2 linked regions of the Bryobacter aggregatus MPL3 genome follow. Each later gene encodes a partner of the first gene's protein in a complex. Links are inferred from orthologs where the notes say so. Each region holds a gene or a part of one and is shown on either strand. Other genes may lie near its edges.

Region 1 (3,313 bases):
ACCAGGGAATCATCGAAGCAGTGATGGCTGCTGTGGAGCAATGGACCGGATCGCCGGATCTCCAAGACGATATGACGCTTTTGATTGCACGCCGTCCCTGAGGTGAACAAGTGAAAATCCTGAGTCCTGAAGAAATGCGCGCTGCGGATGCGGCGGCAGTGAAAGCCGGAATTCCGGCGGTGATTCTGATGGAGAATGCTGCCTATGGCGTGCTGCGCGAGCTAGAGCGCCGCTATGCGCCGCTCGAGAAGCAACGGATCGCCATCTTCTGCGGCAAGGGGAACAATGGGGGCGATGGCCTTGCCCTGGCTCGCTTGCTGCACGTGCACCACCGGCCGGCATGGCTCAAGGTGATTCTCGCCTTCGATGTGGAAGACATGACGGAGAGTGCGACCGGGCAATTGAAGATGCTGGAAGCGCTCGGCATTCCGTACACGATGCAGATTCCGCTCGACTTGGCGGTAACTACTTTGGCGATCGATGCCTTGTTGGGCACTGGGGCCAGCGGCGCGCCGCGCGAACCGATTGCGAGTCTGGTGGCGCAGATCAATGCTTTACCCATTGCCACGCGGGTGGCCGTGGATATTCCGAGCGGGGCGGTCCAGGCCGATTTGACTGTGAGTTTTGAAGCGCCGAAGTTATTGCAGGTATTGCAGCCGATGGGCGAACTGGTTGTAGTTCCGATTGGATTGCCGGTGCTGCACTCGCAGTTACAACTCACCACGCGTGCGGATCTGCAGCCGGTGGGGGCACCGCGCGCGGCGGCCAGCTACAAGAACAGCTTTGGCCATGTCGCGATTCTCGGTGGAGCTAGTGGCAAGCATGGGGCCTTGAATCTGGCGGGGACTACGGCGATTCGCGCGGGCGCAGGTTTGGTGACGCTGTATTCTCCCGATGCGGGCTTTGTGCCGCTCCTGCCGGATTTGATGATGGGCCGCTGGCAGGACATCCCCAAAACGCTTCAGGGAAAAAGTGTTTTGGCGATTGGTCCGGGGCTGGGTGAGGATGCAGACAAGAAAAAACTGGTGGCGGATCTGTATCTCCACTGGCCCGCGCCGCTGGTGCTGGATGCGGATGCGCTGAATCTACTGTCTCCGCTGACGGAGGCGGCTTCGTTCCCGCGTGTGCTGACGCCGCATCCGGGCGAGATGAAGCGTTTGCTCGGACGGGATATTGTTGACCGGATTGAGGATGCCAGAGAGTTGGCAAAACGAAGCCATTGCATTGTTGTTCTGAAGGGTGATCGCACGGTGATTGCCTTTCCGGATGGCGAGACATGGATCAATCCGACGGGCTCTCCCGCATTGGCGAAGGCGGGCTCGGGCGACGTGCTTACCGGCCTGACGGCGGCGCTACTGAGTCAGTATCGCGACCATACGAAGACCGCGGTGATTGCGGCGGTCTATTTGCATGGACGTTGTGGAGAACTTGCTGCACAGCACCAGCACGAGATGACCTCGCTGGCCTCGACACTGTGCGAATATCTGCCGGAGGCACTGCATGAACTATCGTACCCGTAGCGAAGAAGAGACGATTGCGCTTGGTCACGAGCTGTCGGCGTTGCTGCCCCAGCGAGGGGCCGTGCTGTTGATCGGCAATCTAGGGGCAGGGAAGACGACACTCGTGAAAGGCATTGCCGAGGCGCGTGGCGCTGCGCTGCGCGACGATGTTTCCTCCCCTACCTTTCCGCTGATTCATGAGTATGGCAACCCGGCGCGGGTCTTCCACATTGACCTCTACCGGCTGGAGAGCGAGCAGGAAGTGTTGTCCTTGGGCATTGATGAATTGCTCGATCGCAATGCGCTCACACTCATCGAATGGGGCGAGCGCTTTCCGGCTCTCTGGCCCCGGGATATCCTGGCTATCCGTCTGGAGCATGGAGGAGAAGACGAGCGCCGCATTACGCTCGCTCCGTTACAATCAAGGGACTCATGATACAAGTGCAAGGGCTCAGCCGTTCCTTCCACGATGCGAAGCGTGGAGATTTTCTGGCTGTGGACAAGGTCAGCTTCTCCGTTGGGCAGGGCGAGATCTTTGGCCTGCTGGGTCCGAATGGCGCGGGGAAAAGCACGACGCTGCGTCTGATCGCAACGCTGCTCGAGCCGAGTGCCGGTAGCGTGACGGTAAATGGTTTTGAGATCTCGCAAGCTCCGGCCGAAGTGCGGCGGCAGATTGGTTTTCTCACCGGCGACATGGGCCTCTATGCGCGGCTCACGCCGCGTGAGATTCTGCATTTCTTCGGACGCCTGGCCGAGGTGCCTGAGGCCCGCCTGATGAGCCGCACGGAAGAACTCATCGCCCGGCTCGACATGGGTAGCTTTGCCGACATCCGTTGCGACAAGCTCTCGAGCGGCATGAAGCAGAAGACGGCGATCGCGCGGACGCTGGTGCATGATCCGCCGGTGTTGATTCTCGATGAGCCCACGGCGATGCTCGACTTACCCACCGCCCGCATCATCGAGAGGTGTATTCTCGAGGCCAAGCGGAATGGCAAGTGCATTGTCTATTCGACTCACATCATGGAAGAAGCCGAGTATCTTTGCGATCGCATCGCCGTGATCAATCATGGACAACTGAAGATCTGCGGCAGCATGGATGAGCTTCGTGCGGCCACAGGAAAGCAACGCCTGCGTGAGATCTTCCTCGACTTGTTGGAACTGGAGAGAGCCGCATGAATCGGAGCGTCACGTGGACGGTGTATCGCAAAGAACTGACTGAGTTGCTGCGCGATCGCCGCACGCTGATCAGCATGGTGCTGTTGCCGATGGTGGTGTTCCCACTTCTTTTTGGGGTGGTGGGACGCTTTATGGGAGAGGCCGAGAAGAAGGCGGCGACGGAGGCTACCACGGTTGCCATTGTGGCCGGCTCCATCCCCGAGGTCTTTCTGGCTCCGATTGCGAAGAGCGGTTTGCAGCGAGTGGAGGTGCCTGATGTGGCGAGTGCCGTGGCAAATAAGACGGCCGCGACCGGACTGAGCGTGTCGGCCGATCAGAAGTCGCTCACCATCTATGCCGAGGGCACGCGCCAGGCAAGCGGCATGGCCGCTGACAAGCTACGGAGTGCCTTGTCGGAGTATCGGGATTCACTTGTAGTCGAGAAGTTGCGCGAGGTGAAGTTGGATGCGAGTGTCCTCACGCCGTTTACGGTGAAGCGCGAAAATGTGGCGAGCGAACGCAAGATGGGCGGCTTCATGCTGGGCAGCATTTTGGGCTACGTGGTGATTCTGCTGATGTTCTCGGGAGGCATGTATCCGGCGATCGATATGACGGCAGGAGAAAAGGAACGCAAGACAATCGAGACTCTGCTGGCCAGC
Region 2 (3,210 bases), on another replicon or contig:
CGTTACTGCGTACCACACCTGAATCGACAAAGTCACGCGCCACGCTCCTTGTCGCACATCATCGCACAATCGGTCTGCCTTCCGGGAGCAGGCTGCGTCCCTGATTGGTCCGATCATGCGCGCTGCGGGATCGCCACGGGACAGGCGATCTCGGAGCGACGCTCTTTGAAGGTTTCGGCTGTGATCGGGACAGGCACAAGCCATCCAGAAATGAAGGTCTGCCGACGCCCCGATCGTGGGCAGATGACGCGCAAGCCGGAAAAGCGCCAGTGGCCTGCTGTTCGGTCGCGCTTGAAACCCCAGCAGGCCCAGACACGGCCATAGCACCCCGCCGCTTGCGCGCACTCAAAAGGCAATGGTCTCGCTCAGGACCTGCTACCGGTGGAAGAGCTAGCCAACGATGCGCTTATAATTCTCGAGGCACTTCTTAGCGGTTTCGAGGGGTGGCAGCGCACTGCCTTCCTGCTCGACCAGAAGATGTTCCACTCCACCCTTGGCGCGGGCGGCAGCCACGATGTCTTTCCACTTTGCATCGCCGTCCCCAAGCAGGACACGGTAGCCTTCATGGGGCGTAGCCATGCCGCTCTTCCAATCCTTCATGTGCATGCTCTTGATGCGGCCAGGATTCTTCTTGATCCAATCGACAGGATCGACGTTGGACTCAATGGCGGTACCGACGTCGAGTTGCAATACGACGTCCTTGGCAGTCTCTGCCGCCAATACATCCATCGGGCGAACGCCGCCAATGGCCTTCCATTCCACGGCATGGTTGTGGAAGCCGGTTCCCTTGCCGATCTTCCGAAGCTGTTCGGCCGCGGCGTTCAAGGTGGTGGCGATCCCCTTCCAGCCGTCGATGTCGGTGACACGGCCAGCGCTGGACATGATCATGTACTTGCTGCCCAGAATGACGTTCAGTTCGATGACGCGAGCAAGTTCGGGCGGCGTAAAGTACTTGACTCCCGTGTGGGCCGACAAGCAGGGCATCCCGAGATCATCGAGCTGCTTCTTGACTTCTTTGGCATACTCGGGCTTCCAGTCTGCATAGGGGCCGAAGAACTCTACTCCTTCATAGCCCATCTTCGCCACAGCGCTGAGGGTGCCAGGCAGGTCCTTGGCCAGTTCATTGCGTACGCTGTAGAGTTCGAGGCCAACAACTGGTTTTGTCGCGCCCTGTGCAAGAGTGGTGGCGGCTGCTGCCGCAAGAAAACTTCTACGATCCATATCTGTCTGTTGATCCTATCTCATCCTTGGAGCGGAAGGTTGGCTTTGGGTTGCAGGGACAGGTCAGAGATGCCCCCACGCTTCCAGCGTGCGTAGCCAGCCAACGCAATCATGACGCCGTTGTCCGTACTCCATTTCGTTGCTGGAAAGTAAACGGGCATCGGCCACTTGCGGAGTTCAACGGCCCGCCGCAAGCCGCGATTCGCCGCCACGCCGCCGCTGATCACCAGGGCTTTGGCGCCGATGCGTTCCGCGGCCTTCCCTGCCCGGTTCAGCAACTCCTCAATGACGGTGTGCTGGAAGCTGGCAATGACGTCGAGTGTCTCCTGATCGGTCAGCTGCAGCCAGTCCTCAATGGAGGCGTTCCGTAAGCCCTTCCTGGTTGCGATGGCGGCGGAGACGTCCCGGGCCTCCGTCCAGCGCAGCATCGCCGTCTTGAGGCCGCTAAAGCTGAAGTCGGAATCATTGCCTTTCATCCGCGGCGAAGTAAAGCGCACCGCACGGGGATTGCCATGCTGCGCCAGCGCGTCGAGGACAGGACCTCCTGGATAACCGAAACCCAGTAGCTTTGCGACCTTATCGTAAGCCTCGCCTGCGGCATCGTCACGCGTCTTGCCCTCCAGTCGGTACGCACCCGGACTCAGGCACTCAAAAAGGTGCGTATGACCGCCGCTGGCCACCAGCGCCAAGGCAGGATACTCGAGCTCCACGCCCAGCAAGGCAGCCTCGATATGGCCTTCGAGATGGTGCACGCCAATGAGCGGCAATCCCTTGGCCATCGCGAGGGCTTTCGCATAGGTGACGCCCACCAGAAGGCTCCCGAGAAGGCCTGGACCCTGCGTCACCGCGATCGCGTCAATCTCAAGCTCCCCAAGCGCCTCACGCACGACAGGAACGATGGCGCGCACGTGCTCGCGGCTGGCCAATTCCGGAACAACGCCGCCATACTTTTGGTGAACGTCCATCTGGGACGCTACGCTGGAAGACAGGATCGTTTTGCCATCTTCGACCACTGCGGCTGCTGTCTCGTCGCAGGAAGATTCAATGCCAAGGATTCTCAAACCTTCAGTTTAACCGTGACCTTTCATTTCGACCTACCCAATGAGCTGATTGCCCGCCAACCGCTGCCGGAGCGCTCCGCGTCCCGCATGCTGGTTCTAGACCGGGCGACACAGAGCTTTACTGACGACGTTTTCGCAAATTTCCCTAAGTACCTGCGACCCGGCGATTGCCTGGTGCTCAATAACACCCGCGTCATTCCGGCGCGCTTATTTGGCGTGCGGCCTGGACATACCGGTAAGATCGAGATTTTTCTGCTGCGGCATCTGGGCGAACAGCGCTGGCGCGCCCTTGTCCGCCCTGGGAAGAAATTGCGAGTGGGCCAGGAGGTGCTGCTTTCCGAGAATCTGAAGGCCACGATTGTCGAACACCTGGAGATGGGAGAACGGATTCTGCAGCTCTCGGGTTGTGACGATGTCGAAGCGGAATTGAACCGCATCGGCCACATGCCGCTCCCCCCCTACATCGATCGCCCGGATGAGGCGTCTGATCGCGAGCGCTACCAGACCGTCTTCTCGAAGCATGTCGGCGCAGCCGCCGCCCCCACGGCCGGGCTCCACTTTACGCCCGAAATCCTGGCCGCCGCAGCCGTTCCTGTCGCCGAGGTGACGCTCCATGTCGGCCTCGGCACCTTCCAGCCCTTGAGCGAAGAAAGCCTCCGCACGGGCAAGCTGCATCGCGAATTCTACGAGATCTCGCCGGAGTCCTCCGCTATCCTGAAGGCGGCTCAGCGCCGGGTGGCGATTGGCACTACCAGCGCCCGCACCATCGAAACCACGATGGACGCAGGCTCTGGCGAAACCGATATCTTCATTCGTCCGGGTTACCAGTTCCAGGCCGTGGGCGCACTGTTGACAAACTTTCACCTGCCCGATTCGAGCCTCATCATGCTGGTCGCAGCCTTTGCCGGCCATGACCTCACGATGCGCG

The links.
Region 2: the proteins of tsaE (region 1) and tsaD are in contact, whole or in part, in a crystal structure (PDB 6N9A), measured with the Thermotoga maritima proteins. The link is inferred for Bryobacter aggregatus MPL3 from one-to-one orthologs. Residues at the interface, in WP_004082108.1 of Thermotoga maritima: Leu37, Gly38, Lys46, Lys57, Val59, Lys60, Ser61, Thr63, Phe64, Thr65, Leu66, Met67, Val69, Pro71, Tyr82, Arg83, Leu84, Asp86, Asp88, Phe89, Asp93, Ile128, Asp130, Glu131, Arg134; in WP_004082750.1 of Thermotoga maritima: Cys10, Asp11, Arg49, His50, Leu82, Gly84, Gly135, Gly136, Glu154, Thr155, Leu156, Asp157, Asp158, Ser159, Glu162, Asp165, Lys166, Arg169, Leu170, Tyr175, Lys213, Thr214, Leu217, Tyr218, Gln221, Arg222, Asn324.

The regions. Positions count from the first base shown.
Region 1 is NZ_JNIF01000003.1:1,177,994-1,181,306, reverse strand. The notes cover bases 219-3,217. They hold tsaE (tRNA (adenosine(37)-N6)-threonylcarbamoyltransferase complex ATPase subunit type 1 TsaE), read left to right. Parts: upstream 219-1,500; coding sequence 1,501-1,935; downstream 1,936-3,217. Other genes in these bases: M017_RS0105815 (ABC transporter permease), read left to right, coding at 2,672-3,217; M017_RS0105820 (ABC transporter ATP-binding protein), read left to right, coding at 1,932-2,675; M017_RS0105830 (bifunctional ADP-dependent NAD(P)H-hydrate dehydratase/NAD(P)H-hydrate epimerase), read left to right, coding at 219-1,520. Also shown: M017_RS0105835 (PP2C family protein-serine/threonine phosphatase), read left to right, coding at 1-101; more of M017_RS0105830, read left to right, coding at 111-218; more of M017_RS0105815, read left to right, coding at 3,218-3,313. UniProt on the Escherichia coli protein: Required for the formation of a threonylcarbamoyl group on adenosine at position 37 (t(6)A37) in tRNAs that read codons beginning with adenine.
Region 2 is NZ_JNIF01000004.1:897,170-900,379, reverse strand. What follows is about bases 263-3,158. They hold tsaD (tRNA (adenosine(37)-N6)-threonylcarbamoyltransferase complex transferase subunit TsaD), read right to left. Parts: upstream 2,283-3,158; coding sequence 1,242-2,282; downstream 263-1,241. Other genes in these bases: queA (tRNA preQ1(34) S-adenosylmethionine ribosyltransferase-isomerase QueA), read left to right, coding at 2,298-3,158; M017_RS0123560 (sugar phosphate isomerase/epimerase family protein), read right to left, coding at 391-1,221. Also shown: M017_RS0123565 (outer membrane protein assembly factor BamB family protein), read right to left, coding at 1-36; more of queA, read left to right, coding at 3,159-3,210.